2 regions of the Bacillus sp. P4_E1 genome follow, and region 1 is predicted to be linked to the other one. Evidence: riboswitches for the same ligand, from Rfam matches in the RefSeq annotation. Region 1 holds a riboswitch; the other holds the start of a gene.

Region 1 (9,183 bases):
AACTTTATGTTTATTGTATTTTTATAGTGCTGTTAGCAGCGCGTAACACTCCCATATTATTTTCTGTTTTTAATTGAAAAATAGAATTTGTTAGAATAATTATTCTACAGCTATATACCTAGGAGCACTTTCTTCGTATAATGAAGAAGTATGAATTTTGAATTTGTATAATTTTTACATATCGAGGTGAAAAAGGAATGAATGCGCGGCTAATGGAACTTATTGATGTGAGTACAATAGAAACCATGGCAGAACAATTTTATAAATTAACCAACATATCACATCAACTTCTTGATGCTGAAAACGAATGTATATTTTCATTTGGAATTAATGAAATGAAAGTATGTAAACTTCCCAAAATTGAAATCCCCCTTTTCTTATACAATCAATATTTAGGATCTTTTATTGTATGGTCCAAACGAAGCGAAATTTGCAATTGCCAAAAATATTTTGAAATGCTTTCTAACCTCATTATAACTGGGATGAAAAAAGCAGTTCAAAGTAAAAATACATCGTTACTTTCTCGAAAAGAGGAAGAATTACATACGATCTTACAAAACATGCCTGTTATGGTTGATGCGCTTGACTATAATGGAGATTTTGTTTTATGGAATCGAGAATGCGAGATTGTAACAGGTTATACTGCTGAAGAAATAATTGGGAATCCAAACGCTCTTCAATTACTGTATCCTGACCATAATTATCGCCATCAAATACAAAATAAATTTTTGACTCGTGGAAAAAATTTTAGAGATTGGGAAATGAGTTTAACATGTAAAAATGGTGAAATTAAAACGATAATGTGGTCCAATATATCAGAACAGTTTCCTGTAACAGGATTTAGTTACTGGGCTGTTGGGGTAGATATTACACATTTAAAAGCGATAGAAGAGCAATTAAAACAACAAACGTCTGAATTAGAATTAATTTTTAAAGCTTTACCAGATTTATGTTTTTTAACAGAAGATGATGGGACAATTATAGATTATAAAGCAGGATCCCCTACAAAATTTTACGTACCTGCAGAAGCTTTTATGGGAAAAAAGTTTTACGAAATATTACCGTCTCCAGTAGCACAGCAATTTCAAGAAGCAATTCGCCAATTGAAAGAAGAAGGAAAGAATGTAATTGTAGAATATATTCTGACAATTAATGGAAGTATCGATTTCTTTGAAGCTAGATGTTTACCATTATTACAAGATAAAATTATGATCATTGTACGCGATATCACAGAGCGGAAAAAGGCAGAAGAATTGCTAAATAAATCAGATACACTTGCGGCAATTGGTCAATTAGCAGCCGGTGTAGCTCATGAAGTGAGAAACCCATTAACTGTAATTAAAGGATTTATACAGTTATTCCAAATTAATAAAGAAGATCAAGAAAAATATTTTGATCTTATGCTTTCCGAAATAGAAAGAATAGAAGCAATCCTCCAAGAGTTTTTGTCGATTGCTAAAACTGATGAAATAAATACAGAAAAGAAAAATATTTATCAAATTTTTAAAAATGTCGTATCATTAATTAATACAAAAGCAATCATGACAAATATTCAAGTTGAACTATTTACAGATTCCAAAGAGATAATCATTGAATGCTCAGAAAATCAATTGAAACAAGTATTTATTAATATTTTGCAAAATTCAATTGAAGCAATGCTAGATGGCGGGAAAATTTCAATCCATATAAAAGAAATACATAAAAAAGGTGTCATTATTAGTGTAATAGATGAAGGAATAGGAATACCTGAAGAAAGAATTAAAAGATTAGGTGAACCTTTCTATAGTACGAAAGAAAAAGGTACCGGTATTGGATTGATGTTAAGTTATAAAATAATTGAAGGTCATCAAGGAACAATAAGTATAATGAGTGAGGTTGGCGTCGGGACAACTGTAACTATTTACTTGCCGAAAATTCAGAGTAAACAATCTCTATCAAATTGTGATGATAAATGTATATCGATACGTTCTAATATTAACTCTTAAATAAATGATTAAATACCCAATGAAAAAAGCTAAACTTTTTTCATTGGGTATTTTTATATTTAATTTAGTAAACTTTACCTTTTCTTAACCTTTGTTTTAATTTCTATTAAGTTTTTATCAGTATATTAATATTTGTACAAAGTACTGTATAGAAAATGTGCACTACTTTTAATATATAGATTCAATTATTATTAGAAATACTGTAAGGAGGAGATTATGACAAGGTGAAAAAGCAAGTGAAAAAAAGTGGTAGAGCAATACCGATGCGGTTAAATATTTTATTTCTATGTGTATTTTTATTATTTTCTGCAATGATTATACAGTTAGGTAAAGTGCAAATTTTCGATGGAGAGACTTATAAAAATGAAGTAGAAAAGAGAGAAAATGCAACTGTGAGCCTATCTGTCCCACGTGGGAAAATATTTGATCGAGAAGGGAATCCAGTTGTTGATAATACATCTTTACGCACGATCACGTACACAAAGATGAAAGGTGTAAAATCAGAAGATATATTAAAAACTGCAAGACAACTTGTAGACATAATTGAAATGCCGCAAGAAGATATAGATAAGTTAAATGAGACAGATAAGAAAGATTTTTGGATGCAATTAAATCCGCAACTGGCTGAAAATCTAGTATCGAAAAAAGAAATAGATACATTTAGAGAAAAGGATATTAGCGGCAAGAAGCTAGATAAAAAAATAGAAGAGTTAAAAAGAAAACGGGTTACAGATAAAAATCTTCAGGAATTAACAGAGAAAGATATAAAAGTGTTAGCTATTAAAAGTAAGATGACTTCTGGTTATCAAATGGCTCCTCAAATTATTAAAAAAGATGTTAGTGAAAAGGAATTTACTTTAATTAGTGAAGGTTTAGCGAATCTCCCAGGTGTAGACGTATCGGTGGATTGGGAGAGAGTGTATGTAAATGATGGGTTATTCCGATCTGTTCTTGGAAATGTTTCTAATTCCGATGAAGGATTACCAAGTGAACGATTAGATTACTACTTGGTACGTGATTATAGCCGAAATGATAGGGTTGGAAAAAGTTATATCGAGCAGCAATATGAAGATGTACTTCATGGTACAAAAAAAGAAGTAAGAAGCGTTGCAGATAAACAAGGTAATACAATTAGAACGGAAACCGTTTCTGAGGGAAAGAGCGGTAAGAATTTAACTTTAACAATAGATATGGAATTACAGAAAAAAGTAGAAGAGAGCATAGAAAAAATATTAAAGGCCTATAAAGGTTCAGAATCGATGTTGGACCGTGCCTTCGTTGTAATGATAAATCCGAAAAATGGTCAAGTATTATCAATGGCAGGGAAAAAATTAGTAGAAAAAGATGGGAAAACAGAAGTTGAAGATTATGCTTTAGGTACGATGACAAGTTCATATGAGCTTGGATCAACAGTTAAAGGTGCGACAATATTGACTGGTTTCGAAACGAAAGCTATAACACCAGGTACTTACTTTTATGATGCGCCTATGAAGTTTAAAGGAACTAAGGAGAAAAAGTCTTGGAAAGATTTCGGGAATATTGATGAGCTAAGAGCTTTACAAGTTTCTTCTAACGTTTATATGTTTAATACAGCATTAAAAATTGCAGGTGTAGATTATGTGAAAAATAGTTCATTAAATATTAAACAGGAGTACTTTGATAAAATGAGGTATTATTTCAGGCAATTTGGATTAGGTGTTCCAACGGGTATTGATTTACCGAATGAAACAGCTGGACAAATTGGTAAAAAAGATAATCAACCTGGTTTTTTGCTAGACTACTCAATTGGCCAGTATGACACCTATACGCCACTTCAGCTTGTACAGTATATTTCAACAATCGCAAACGGTGGATATCGAATGAAGCCACAAATTGTTCAAGAGGTAAGAGAGCAAACGTCGCAAAAAGATGAGATTGGTAAAGTGGAGCATGCAGTAGAACCAATCGTTTTAAATAAGATAGATATGAAAGAGGAATATATAAATCAAGTAAAAGAAGGATTTAGAAGGGTATTCCAAGAAGGTGATGGAACAGGAGTAAGGGCGTTCCAAAAAGCATCTTATAAGCCAGCAGGTAAAACAGGGACAGCACAGACAGTATACGGTGGAGAAAGTGATATTGGAAGAAATGAAAAAGGTGAGCGAAGAGAATGTTATAATTTAACGTTGGCAGGATATGCGCCGTATGATAATCCTGAAGTAGCATTCTCTGTAGTTGTGCCGTGGGTTATTAATGATAAATCTGGTATTAACTCTGATATTGGAAAAGAAGTTTTAGATGCTTATTTTGAATTAAAAAATAAGCGATTAACTGGCGAAGCACCAAAAACAGATGACTCTAAAGAGAATTAAAATATACGAAACGTCTCTAGCAATTATATGAACTAGAGACGTTTTTTACATACGAATAGATTAGAAATGAGGTACATATGAAGCAATTGATTCTAAAAGATCGGAGAAAAATATGTAGCTATATTTTAATTATAATAGGAATTATTTTTATTAATAAGTCATTTTTATTTTGTATGGTAGAAGGAATTTCGATGCAACCTACTTTGAATGAGAATAATCGCATACTTGTTAATAAGGCTAGCATCTATTTTTCTTCTTTTCATCATGGTGATGTTGTAATAATAAAAAAAGACTCGCCTACATACTACGTGAAACGAATTATTGGATTACCGGGGAATAACATACAATTAAGAGACGATGAGGTATATATTAACGGTAAAAAGCGTGATGAGTCGTATATACAGTTAGATATGTCACAAGTATCAAATCGTTTTTCAAACTCTAGAGAAATGAAAGTTCCCACGCATAAATTATTTGTGTTAGGTGATAATCGAAATCATAGTAAAGATAGTAGGAATACGCTTGGACTAATTGATGAGTCAAATATAATAGGTAAAGTGAAAATGGTATATTATCCATTTGATCAAATAAAATAATTCTATTAGATATGCACGTTTTATAAAATAAATCATATATTGATAGCATAGGACAAGCAGAAAAGCTTATCCTAACCTCACAGAACACTCCTTATCACAGTTAGGCATCTACATTTTATGTAGATGCCTTTTTCAATGTCTGATAATTATTTATCAACCTAAAGTAGTAAGTATATTGGGACTATTAAGGGAAGATTGCTTGTAATAATAACAGTACGATTAATAAGAACATTGAATTGTAAGGAGTGAGAAATAAGTGATGAATATTTTAATAGTTAATTTCCCTGCAGAGGGACATGTAAATCCTACATTAAGTTTAGTAAAGGCCTTTACTGAAAGAGGTGATAACGTACACTATATTACAACGGAAAGCTTTAAGGAAAGGCTTGAAGTTTTGGGAGCCATTGTACATACTCATCCGGATTTATTAAAGGAGATTTCTATTGATAATGAAACTTCATATGGATTAAAATCTTTCTTTCATGTACATGTTCAAACTTCTTTATACATATTAGAAATTACGAAACGATTATGTAAAAGCATTAATTTTGATTTCATAGTTTATGATATATTTGGTGCTGGAGAGTTAGTAAAGGAATATTTACAAGTTCCAGGCATAGTTTCCTCTCCTATATTTTTAATTCCACCAGTATTATTGGAAACCTTGCCTTTTCATCCAAATGCAGAAATACAATTCCAACCCGATGAACTCTCTGAAAAGTTACTGTATCAAATGGAACATGAATTTGGAGTAAAGCCCAAAAATAATCTTCAATTTATGCATAATAAGGGAGATATTAGTCTCGTGTATACAAGTCGTTATTTTCAACCTAATAGCGATTCGTTCGGAGAAAACAATGTTTTTATTGGACCGAGTATTATAAAGCGCAAAACAAATGTAAAGTTTCCACTTGAATTGCTTTCAAAAAAGAAAGTTATTTATATTTCAATGGGAACACTTCTCGAAGGGATCGAACCATTTTTTAATACTTGTATTGATGCTTTTTCAAATTTCGAAGGGATTGTAGTAATGGCGATTGGTGATAGAAATGATATTTCAAAAATTAAGCAAGCGCCAGACAACTTTATTATAACCCCTTACGTACCTCAATCAGAAATATTAAGTGAAGCAGATGTTTTTATTACACATGGTGGAATGAATAGTGTGCACGATGCAATCCATTATAATGTCCCATTTGTGATAATACCGCATGATAAAGATCAACCTATGATAGCGCAAAGATTAACTGAGCTTGAGGCAGCACATAGATTATTGAAAGAGCATGTTAATGTGCAAACTTTAAAAAAGGCGGTAACAGACGTTCTTTCAAATAAAAAGTATAAACATGGCATTCAAAAACTGAATGAAAGTTTTTTAGAGTGTGGTGGTTCCAAAAGAGCCATTGCAGTTATTGATGCTCTTTTAAATAAATAGTTCGGATAATATAAAAGCATAGAGGCTCTACCTGTATGCTTTTATATTATTATCCAGCAAATTGTACAGCAGTATTCGCATGTAAATAAGCAGTATCAAAAACAGGAACAGATAGATCATTTTGGGAAATGAGCAAAGGAATTTCCGTACAGCCAAGTAGAATTCCTTCAGCCCCATTATTAATTAATGAATTGGTAATTTGTATTAGTTTTTCTTTTGATGTTTCTGAAATAATTCCTCTACTTAATTCATTTAATATGACGTGATGGATAAAAGTTCTTTCTTCGTCATTTGGGATGATTGTCTCAATGTTATATTTTGCTAGTCGTGATGTATAAAAATCTTCTTCCATTGTTTGTTTCGTTCCTAATAATCCGATCCGTTTTATATTCTGTTCTACCATTTCTTTAGCACTTACATCACCGATATGAAGAAGTGGGATTGATATTGCTTGTTCTACTTCCTCAGCAAATAGATGTACAGTATTAGAACACATTAGTAAACATTCAGCTCCAGAGTGTTCTACTTTTTTTGCTACTGCGACTAATTCATTTTTCACTTCTTCATATTGATGATTTTGTAATAATGTAGTTACTTCACCAAAGTCCATACTATATAAAACAAGCTTCGCATTTTGATCATATTTAGAGAGAGTCAGTGTATTAATGTGTTTATAGTACAACGATGTTGATTCCCAACTTAGTCCGCCAATTAAGCCAATTACTTTCATCATGCATTCCTCCCGTAACAATTTTGAATTTATTATTTCATAATTCCGATAAGAATACAATGATTTAAGTGAACTATTTATCGAAAAATAAAAATAGTAAGAAAAGTATTGAAATTATTTATTGTTAGTGCCATAATACAGATTACAAATACATACTTATCCAGAGAGGTAGAGGGAACGGCCCTTTGAAGCCTCAGCAACCCCTATGTAATTACATAGGAAGGTGCTAATTCCGCAGAGGACACTATGTGTCTTTTGAAAGATAAGGGGATTCTTGTACGTGAAAGAAAATGACCTCTTATTTAAGAGGTCATTTTTTGTTGTATAGAAAGGAAGTGTCGATGCATAATTCATTTTCAAAATAAATATAGAGTATTAAAAGTTGAATAATACGAGAGGGGAATTGTAATGAACAAATTAACGACAAAGCTAGTAGTAGCTATTGGAATTGGAGCAGCTCTATACGGGGTATTAGGGCTTTGGGGATTTTCTATCGCACCGAATACATTTATTAAACCCGCATTGGCTATTTTAACAGTTTTTGGAGCGTTATTTGGCCCGGTAGCAGGACTTTTAATAGGACTCATCGGTCATACCGTTACAGATACGATCGCTGGTTGGGGTATTTGGTGGGGATGGGTTATTAGTTCAGGTATTATTGGTTTAGCAATGGGACTCATACAAAAAAGAGTTGGTTTTAGTGTAAAACATGGAACGTATAATAACCGTGATATTTCTTATTTTGCAATTGCAGGGTTAATTGGTATTGTCATAGCAATTATATTTGCTGGAGCATTCGATATTATTGTGATGGGAGAACCGTTTGACAAAATAGTTATACAAGTACTAGGCGCAACAATTGCAGACGTTATCGTATTTTTAGTCCTTGGCTTACCAATCACGATCGGTCTAGCGAAATCAAATAAGAAACATACACATTTAAAAATTGAAAAGTAGGGATGAATACATGCAACCAATTATTTCTTTTGAACAATTTACCTTTCAATATAGGCATACCACGCAGCCTACTTTAAAAGATATTACATTTCAAATATATCCTGGGGAAAAGGTACTTATCGCTGGACGAAGTGGTTCAGGTAAGTCAACATTAGCTCATTGTATAAATGGGCTAATTCCATTTTCTTACGAAGGGATAAGTACCGGTAACATTTTAATAGCTGGAAAGGATCCGAGAAAAGGTAGTGTTTTTGAACAGAGTAAACACGTAGGGACAATATTACAAGATCAAGATTCACAATTTATAGGCCTTACTGTCGAAGAGGATGTAGCATTTGCATTAGAAAACGATTGTGTAAATCAAATAGAAATGAAAAAGATTGTTACGGATTCTTTAAAAAAGGTAAGCATGCAGGACTTTCATACACAAAGTCCGCATGAATTATCAGGAGGTCAAAAACAGACAGTCTCTCTTGCAGGTCTGCTAACGACAAATGCCGATATATTATTATTTGATGAACCGTTAGCTAATTTGGATCCTGCATGTAGTTTGAATACAATAGAACTCATTAAAAATATACATGAGAAATATAATAAAACAATTGTAATTATTGAACATCGAATAGAAGAAATTTTAAACCTTGATTTAGATAAAATTATTTTAATAGATGAGGGAGAAGTTATTGCCGTTGGTTCACCGGATAGTATTTTAAATTCTAATATATTACCAAATATCGGACTAAGAGAACCTATTTATATAGAGGCGCTAAAGAAATTAAATTTTGATAGTAATAATGTTAGGGTATTTCCAATTGAAAATCTTCGTAATGCAGGCGTTCATATCCTATTAAAGAACTGGATGCATAAGCAAGTTTCATCAAAAAACAAATATATTAAAAAAGCTTTATGCAAGATAGAAAATTTATCATTTACGTACAATAACAAACATACAGCCTTAGAAGATATCAACCTTTCAATAGGAGAGGGAGAAATAGTAGCGTTATTGGGTCATAATGGAGCAGGGAAATCGACATTAGCTCATACTCTTATAGGAATAAATAAAACAAAGAATGGGAGAATAACATTCGATGGAGAAAATATAAATTGTTGGTCTATTCGTAAACGCGGG
Region 2 (9,183 bases), on a different contig from region 1:
TCAAAAGAGGTGGAAAGTATGAAATTATTTCAACCTTCTGAGATAGTAACATCATTGCCAACACAATTTTTCGCTTCACTTGTTGCAAAAGTTAACAAATTCGTTGCAGCTGGTCACGATGTTATTAATCTAGGTCAAGGTAATCCAGATCAACCAACACCGCAGCATATCGTTAAAGCTTTACAAGATGCTGCTGAAAAGACCATTCATCATAAATATCCGCCATTTCGCGGACACGAAAGCTTAAAAGAAGCCGTGGCAACATTCTATCAACGTGAATATGATGTAGTAGTAAATCCAAAAACTGAAGTTGCTATTTTGTTTGGCGGAAAGGCTGGATTAGTAGAATTACCAGTTTGTTTTACAAACCCTGGTGATACTATTCTCGTTCCAGATCCAGGCTATCCAGATTATTTATCAGGAGTTGCTTTAGCAAAAGCACAATTTGAAACAATGCCGCTTATTGCAGAAAATAATTTTTTACCGGATTATACAAAAATTGATGACTCTGTTGCGGAGCGAGCAAAGTTAATGTTTTTAAACTATCCAAATAACCCTACCGGTGCTACTGCATCAAAAGATTTTTTTGATGCAACCATTCATTTTGCTAATAAACATAATATATTAGTTGTTCACGATTTTGCTTACGGTGCTATCGGATTCGATGGTCAAAAGCCTGTTAGTTTCTTGCAAGCAGACGGAGCTAAAGATACAGGTATTGAGATTTACACTTTATCGAAAACTTTCAATATGGCTGGATGGCGTATTGCTTTTGCAGTAGGAAATGAAAGTGTCATCGAAACTATTAACCTATTGCAAGATCATATGTATGTTAGTATTTTTGGTGCAGTTCAAGATGCTGCCCGCGAAGCACTATTAGGCTCGCAGTCTTGTGTGGTAGATCTTGTTAATAGTTATGAATCTCGGAGAAATGCTCTTATTTCAGCTTGTCACTCAATTGGTTGGAAAGTAAACATTCCAACAGGATCATTCTTTGCATGGCTTCCTGTTCCAAAAGGATATACATCTGAGCAATTTTCTGACATTTTACTAGAAAAAGCACACGTTGCAGTTGCTCCTGGTGTTGGATTTGGTGAGCACGGCGAAGGGTATGTCCGTGTTGGTCTCTTGCATACGGAAGATAGATTACGAGAAGCAATTAATCGAATTGATAAATTAAATTTTTTCAAAAAGTCATTGACAACATAAAAAATATCTGACAAAATTCAGTTATCTTAAAAATTTAAACATTTCTAAATACTTCTTATCAAGAGCAGGTGGAGGGACGAGCCCGACGAAACCCGGCAACCGATCTACAATTGTAGACACGGTGCTAATTCTCGCAGCATTATGCTGACAGATAAGGAGCTGGTTGTAAAAAAACCTCTCCTTAGCTGAGAGGTTTTTTTATTTAACTAGGAGGGTATAACAATGAGCGGAATTATAGCGACATATTTAATCCACGATGATTCTCACAACTTAGAAAAGAAAGCAGAACAAATTGCAATCGGTTTAACAATTGGTTCATGGACTCATTTACCACACTTATTACAAGAACAATTAAAACAACATAAAGGCAATGTCATTCATATTGAAGCGTTAGACGAACAAGAACATATTAACTCTTACCTTGGCAAAAAAGTATCACGTGGACTCATTAAAATTCATTATCCATCGCTGAACTTTAGCCCTGACTTACCAGCCATTTTGACAACAACATTTGGAAAACTTTCGTTAGATGGAGAAATTAAACTAATTGATTTAACATTCTCAGACGAATTAAAGAAACAGTTCCCTGGACCAAAATTTGGAATTGAAGGCATCCGAAACCTTTTACAAGTTCAAGATCGACCTCTTCTAATGAGTATTTTCAAAGGGATGATAGGACGGAATATTGGATATTTAAAAACTCAACTACGCGATCAGGCAATTGGAGGCGTAGATATTGTAAAAGATGATGAAATTTTATTCGAAAACTCATTAACACCACTTATAAAAAGAATTGAATCTGGTAAAGAAGTTTTACAATCTGTATACGAAACTTACGGGCATAAAACTTTATACGCAGTAAATTTAACAGGTCGAACTTATGATTTAAAAGAAAACGCGAAACGTGCGGTGGTAGCTGGAGCAGACATTCTTTTATTTAATGTATTTTCTTATGGATTAGATGTACTGCAAGCACTTGTAGAAGACGATGAAATCCCAATTCCTATTATGGCACACCCTGCTGTAAGTGGCGCATATTCATCATCGAAACTATACGGTTTCTCTTCTCCATTACTACTTGGAAAATTACTACGTTACGCTGGTGCTGATTTCTCTTTATTCCCATCACCATACGGCAACGTTGCATTAGAAAAAGAGGAAGCTCTTCTCATTACAGCAGCATTAACTGAGGAAGACCACTATTTCAAGAAAAGTTTTTCTGTTCCATCTGCTGGAATTCATCCTGGTTTCGTTCCCTTTATTTTACGAGATTTTGGTAAGGATGTTGTTATTAATGCCGGCGGTGGGATTCATGGGCATCCAAATGGAGCTCAAGGTGGTGGCAAAGCTTTCCGTGCTGCAATTGAAGCTACTTTACAAGGTAAACCACTCCATGAAGTGGATGAAATAAATTTGCATAGCGCACTACAAATATGGGGAAATCCTTCTCATGAGGTGAAATTATGAGTATTCAAGTATTTTGTGATTTCGATGGTACGATTACAAATAACGATAATATCATGTCCATTATGGAAAAATTCGCACCACCAGAAGCAGAGGAAATAAAGCAAAAAATTTTATCGCAAGAACTTTCTATTCAAGAAGGTGTTTCTCAATTATTTCGATTAATACCTATTAATCTACACGATGATATTATTCAGTTTTTACAAGAAACTGCTGAAATCCGTACAGGTTTTCATGAATTCATACAATTCATTAATGAAAATAACATTTCCTTTTACGTTATATCAGGTGGAATGGATTTCTTCGTCTATCCACTCTTACAAGAAATAATCCCTAAAGAACAAATTTATTGTAATGCAACTGACTTTTCAGGAGAATTTGTTGAAGTGAAATGGCCGCACCCTTGTGACGAGCAATGTCAGCATAGTTGTGGTCTCTGTAAATCATCATTAATTCGTAAACTAAGCTCTAAAGATGATTTTCATATTGTGATTGGAGATTCTATTACTGATTTACAAGCAACAAAACAAGCAGATAAAGTATTCGCCCGTGACTTCCTTATTACAAAGTGTGAAGAAAATCGTATTGCTTATACACCGTTTGAAACATTTCACGATGTTCTAGCTGAACTAAAACATTTGTTGGAGGTGAAATTATGAAACAACTTTTTCGTCAATGGTATGACTTAAGTGAAATTAAAAAAGAATTAACAACTCGGAATTGGTTTCCAGCAACGAGTGGAAATATTTCTATAAAAGTCAGTCATGATCCCCTTACTTTTCTTATTACAGCAAGTGGCAAAGATAAAACAAAAACCACTCCAGATGATTTTTTATTAGTAAATCATCAAGGAATTCCCGTTTTAGAAACTGAGTTACGCCCTTCGGCAGAAACAATATTGCATACACATATTTATAACAATACGAACGCCGGGTGCGTACTTCATGTTCATACAACTGATAACAATGTCATCACAAATTTGTATAGTGATGCAGTCACCCTTCAAAATCAAGAGATTATTAAAGCTCTTGATATTTGGGAAGAAGGTGCAACGATTAACATTCCTATTATCGAAAATGATGCTCATATCCCGACGCTTGGAGAGAAATTCCGAAAGCATATACAAGGAGATTCAGGAGCAGTATTAATTCGAAACCATGGCATTACCGTATGGGGCCGTGATAGCTTTGATGCAAAAAAAAGATTAGAAGCTTATGAGTTTTTATTCCAATTTCATATAAAATTATTATCAATTCAAGGAGGCGTTTCTAATGGCGCAAATTCGTATTCATGAGGAAAATACTCGTATTGAAAATGAAGTAGAAGTATCAAACTTTCTACAAGGAGAAGATGTTTTATATGAGAAATGGAATATTTCTAAACTTCCTACTCATTTAAAAGAAAATTACTCCTTAACAGATGAAAACAAAGCTGAAATATTAACGTTGTTTTCAAAAGAAATTGCTGATGTTTCAGAGCGCAGGGGTTATAAAGCATATGATGTGATTTCACTTTCAAATAGCACACCTAACCTTGACGAGTTATTAATTAATTTCCAAAAAGAACACCATCATACTGACGATGAAGTTCGCTTTATTGTCAGCGGTCATGGCATCTTCGCTATTGAAGGAAAAGATGGTCGATTCTTTGACGTTGAACTCGAGCCTGGTGATCTTATATCTGTGCCTGAAAATGCAAGACACTATTTCACCTTACAAGATGATCGCCAAGTTGTAGCTATTCGTATTTTTGTTACAACAGAAGGTTGGGTTCCAATTTATTAAGGTAGCTAGTTGAATAAAAGAACTTGGAACCCCTTTTCCAACCTTTTATTCACTCTACATATATACATCCTCCTATGGAACAGGCTTATTTCATAACATTGAAGTAAGCCTGATTTTTTATTTACTAAAATGATTTGTCCCTTTCGCTTGTTCAAATCAAATATCTCGAATCATAATTCCACTTTATCAAGTACATTCCGGAATATTTTTTGAACATTTATTGAACTTTTTTTGAATTTTTTCTGAAAATTCTGTTTTGTGTATGATATACTACAACTAATAAGAAGGAAATGAATATTGCAAACAGAGGGGGATAATCATGAGTTTACTTATCGCACTTATACTAGGAGTTACATGCGGAGCTATTCCTGTCATTTTAGGAGCTATTATGGAAGAATTAGAAGTTGGTGTTTTAGGTTTTGCTGCATCATGTGTAAGCGCTTTATTTTTTGGTTTATATGGTGCTATTCCTGTTTCTATTCTGTGCGCATTTTATATACTACGCCATGCTCGCGCAAAACAGCTCGGCCCTAATCACATTGCCCAAGTTATTCCATTCCCAATTGAACGATGCCGCCGCGCTTCCAGCCTATAAAGTGAAACTTTAATCAGTGGGAGTTTTACTGCACACAAATAGCGGGATAAATTATCCAACTTAAATATTATGCCTGCCTAAATAAATAAAAAGTCCTCATTTGAGGACTTTTTATTTATTTTCTTCTAGAAATTGAAACAATTCTTGCAAATGAAGTGCATCTTCACTGTAGCTAACGGATACATGACATGTCCCTTCAATCTCAGCATGCATATAAAGGACAATTCCATCCCGATCATATTTCAATGCCAAATAAAACTCCATTTCCTCTAACATCTTTTTCGAGCTTCGGATAACATAATGTCCTTTCTCATCTCTTCCATATTCAAAATCTGGTCCAAAATCGTATTTTTGTTTAAAAGCTTCTTTTTGCTTATCATTAATCTGTACACAAGTTGCTCGCTGCACAGCATCAATCATCTCGTCAAACTTTTGGAGATCCATTCCATTTACCCCCTTATATACTTTTTGTATAATACTTGTGTTCCGCTATTCTCTTTTCCATCTGCGATTAGCTCTTCATACAATTCCTTCGCTAGGGTTAAACCCGGTACTGGTAATTGTAATTTTTCAGCTTCATCTAAAGCAATCTTCATATCTTTCATAAAATGCTTTACATAAAAGCCAGGTTCAAAATCTCCTTTTAACATTCGAGGAGCTAAATTACTTAATGACCAGCTACCTGCTGCTCCTGTCGAAATACTCTCTAATACTTTATCTGCATTAAGTCCAGCCTTTTTCGCATATGCTACCGCTTCACATACTCCTATCATGTTAGAAGCAATTGCTATTTGATTGCACATTTTTGTATGTTGTCCACTCCCAGCAGGGCCTTGCAACTGAATATTTGTTCCTAGTTTTTCAAATAGAGGTAAGCAAATATCATATATTCTGTTCTCTCCACCGACCATAATTGCTAGTCTTGCTTCTTTAGCCCCAATGTCCCCGCCAGATACTGGTGCATCTAATGTATATATATTCTTGCTTTTCGCAACTTCATTAATACGTTTTGCCAATGTTGGTGTAGATGTTGTAAAGTCAATTGCTATCGTACCTTCATTTGCATGTTCTAAAATTCCATCAATCCCAAAGTACACTTCTTCTACATCATGAGGATAACCAACCATCGTCATAACAACATCAACTTGCTTTACTAACGCTTTCGGTGTATCACACCAAGTCGCACCCTCTTGCACTAAAGAATCCGCTTTTTCCTTCGTTCTATTATATACATATACTTTATAACCACTTTGCATTAAATGGTTGACCATACTTTTTCCCATTACACCAATACCAATGAAACCTATTGATAAATTTTTATTTTCCATCTTCTCATCCCCTTTGTTCTAATAAATCATTTACCATCTTTCGGAACTCTTTATTAAAATCATCATCCATACTATTTTTCACATTTGAAAATAAAATAACAAAAGTTCCTTTTTCTTTATTAAAATTATTGAAAGTGTTCCAACCAGATAGTACACCATGGTTATGGAAATAATCTGGATATATGTAAAAGCTAAATGCATATTTTCTTTCTTGTGAAGGTGTAAACATCGCTTGTATACTTTGTTCAGAAAGAAGCTTTCCATTTATAATCGCTTCATCTAATTTTTTCATATCCCCTACTGTCGTATACATCTCACCCGATCCATATAACCAGTCCACCCCTAATTTTTGTGCTAGTACAAGCTCTTGATCTTTCTTCACATACCCCTTCGTGAAGTTTTTATCTCCAGGCACCATATTTCCCATACCTGATTCATGCATCTCGGCCTTTGTAAATATATTTTCTTTTACATAGTCTCCTAAAGGCTTTTTCGTTATATTTTCTATAATATAAGCGAGCACCATATAATTATAATCCGTATACTTCCAACCTGTTCCTGGTGGAAACTCTAATTTTTGACTTCCAATCCAAGTTACTAAATTTATACGTGAAGCTACATTAACCTTCCCTTTCCCACTTTCCGGTAAACCAGATGTATGCGTTAATAAGTGATATAACGTGATGTGTTTATCTACTGGAAATGAAGGAATGTATTTATTTACATTATCTTGGATATTTAACTTCCCTTGTTCTTGTAACTGTAGAATGGATGTAGCAACAACTGTTTTCGTAATAGAACCGATACGATATTTTGTTTGAGGCGTATTTTCTATTTTATTTTGAACATCAGCATATCCATATCCTTTATTCAATATAACATGCTCTTTATCTGTCACCAAAACTGTCCCATTAAATTGCTTTCCTACTAAATACTGATCTAACTTTTGAGATATACTAGCATAATCAATTTTTTGCACTTCTTCTATATTATCCTGTACATCTGACTCAATAGCAGGAGTTACCTTTGTTGTTAATACTGCTTGTTCCTTTGGATCGGGATAGAGAAAATAGTATACTCCGCCGCAAACTACAGCAGACAGTGAAGCCATAACCATTATTTTTTTTATCATATTGTTCCTCCGTAATTACTTCATGTGAACTACCCACCACTTAGTCTCTCTTGCGAGCTTACTTGAAGTGGGAGCTTCTCGGTTAAAATGGTCCCCCATATTCTATTATCAAGTAATAAAAAAAAATCGCAACAATTTGTTGCGAAAAATCACATTTTTTCTTTTCTATATATACATACTTGATTTTTCCCATTTTTTTTCGCTTCATATAACGCAATATCCGCTCTTTGCATTAACTCTTCTCTTGTAATCCCTTGCTCATATAACGCAACTCCAAAACTCGCTGTTAATTTCGAAATTCCAGAGAAATGCTTTGTTTCAATGAAAAATCGCAATGATTCCGCAACTTGAAACGCTTCTTTTTCTACCGTATTTGTCACTAATATTATAAATTCCTCTCCTCCCCATCTTGCAAATACATGTTGAGCTTCAACTTTAGATTTCATAAGATCTGCAAGTTGTACTAATGCTAAATCGCCAAAATCATGACCATATGTGTCATTTACTGATTTAAAATTATCTATATCAAACAAAATAAGTGCAACTTTTTCATCATTACGTAATACATTCTCCCACTCTGTCTCCAATATTTGTTGGAATTTCAAGCGATTATATATTTCTGTCAATGAATCTATCATAGCCAATCTTTCTTGCTCTTGATAGATTTCATCTAATTCTGTAATCTCTGTGCATTTTACTATAAATCGCGATAAGTCTTCTGGTAATGGTGTCGCACGTAATAGAAAAGTAAATGCTTCTCCTTCATAATTATACATTTTAATTCTTCTTCCATTTGATAAAGTATCATCCAGCCATGTTATATCGTGAGTCGTCGAATAATATCCGTTCTCTCTAATAAGATGTTCTGCAAACACTAAATGTTGTTCACGATACGTAAATAAATTATCATGTCCGAAGAATTGTAAAAAATTCGTATTACAATCAACAATCTCATCATCTTCTACTATAAATAATAAATCATTTTGAAAATCAAACATCGTTTGAAGCAATTCTTGTTGTAAACTTACTTGTCGCACTAAAGAAAGCTGATATAAACTCTTATTCACTTCCTCTAGTACTACTTGTGGGGTTACTGGTGCTATAACAATATTACGTATTCCTAACAGTAGTAAATCTGCAAACTGATTGTCTATCTGTTGATCCCAAATGATAATGAATGTGCTCTGTGAATTATATATATTCTTTATATATTTTATTTGAGCAAAATCTGTTACATACATAATTACAATATGTGGTCTAGTTCTATGAAACAATATTTCTCCTTCTTCAAAACTATTTGCTATAAACATACATTTTGGATGGACGTTTTCTATCGTTTGTTGATGTGTACATCCATCTTCTATATAAAGGACATTCAACTGAAGATCTTGTAATACATTTTGGAAAACAGTATTCTCTAATAAAAAATGTAGTATGTTCATCACTAGTCTTCACTCACTTCATATATCTTGTTTTACTGAATTCCTCACAATCATTTTATAAAGAATTGTGAGGAACTCATATTAACAAGCTAATTGAGAATGTTATCTTCGCTTATCTGCTCTGGAAATTCCTTTTTTAGTTTATGATTATATGAATTGTATCGTTTGTATGAATGCCCTGCCTTACTATTTAAAACTTGACAATTAAAATAAAGGTATTATATTCTTA

What was found. A riboswitch is a leader RNA that binds a small molecule or an ion and turns the genes downstream of it on or off. The one in region 1 is predicted to bind S-adenosylmethionine.
Region 2: another riboswitch for S-adenosylmethionine. It lies ahead of mtnW (2,3-diketo-5-methylthiopentyl-1-phosphate enolase); the one in region 1 lies ahead of AC1DS7_RS00165 (ECF-type riboflavin transporter substrate-binding protein).

Annotation. Positions count from the first base shown of each region.
Region 1 covers NZ_JBFUIV010000001.1:25,945-35,127, forward strand. Annotated here, with positions in the region: gene AC1DS7_RS00140 (PAS domain-containing sensor histidine kinase) at 198-1,985, shown strand; gene AC1DS7_RS00145 (peptidoglycan D,D-transpeptidase FtsI family protein) at 2,210-4,336, shown strand; gene lepB (signal peptidase I) at 4,414-4,932, shown strand; gene AC1DS7_RS00155 (macrolide family glycosyltransferase) at 5,189-6,367, shown strand; gene AC1DS7_RS00160 (aspartate/glutamate racemase family protein) at 6,417-7,100, opposite strand; SAM riboswitch class I at 7,251-7,366, shown strand; gene AC1DS7_RS00165 (ECF-type riboflavin transporter substrate-binding protein) at 7,506-8,054, shown strand; gene AC1DS7_RS00170 (ABC transporter ATP-binding protein) at 8,065-9,183, shown strand, end outside.
Region 2 covers NZ_JBFUIV010000012.1:12,937-22,119, forward strand. Annotated here, with positions in the region: gene AC1DS7_RS17355 (carbon-nitrogen family hydrolase) at 1-4, opposite strand, end outside; gene AC1DS7_RS17360 (aminotransferase class I/II-fold pyridoxal phosphate-dependent enzyme) at 19-1,209, shown strand; SAM riboswitch class I at 1,262-1,367, shown strand; gene mtnW (2,3-diketo-5-methylthiopentyl-1-phosphate enolase) at 1,432-2,676, shown strand; gene AC1DS7_RS17370 (2-hydroxy-3-keto-5-methylthiopentenyl-1-phosphate phosphatase) at 2,673-3,332, shown strand; gene AC1DS7_RS17375 (methylthioribulose 1-phosphate dehydratase) at 3,329-3,967, shown strand; gene AC1DS7_RS17380 (1,2-dihydroxy-3-keto-5-methylthiopentene dioxygenase) at 3,945-4,457, shown strand; gene AC1DS7_RS17385 (hypothetical protein) at 4,777-5,052, shown strand; gene AC1DS7_RS17390 (DUF3909 family protein) at 5,164-5,496, opposite strand; gene AC1DS7_RS17395 (NAD(P)-dependent oxidoreductase) at 5,502-6,380, opposite strand; gene AC1DS7_RS17400 (serine hydrolase domain-containing protein) at 6,385-7,512, opposite strand; gene AC1DS7_RS17405 (GGDEF domain-containing protein) at 7,662-8,954, opposite strand.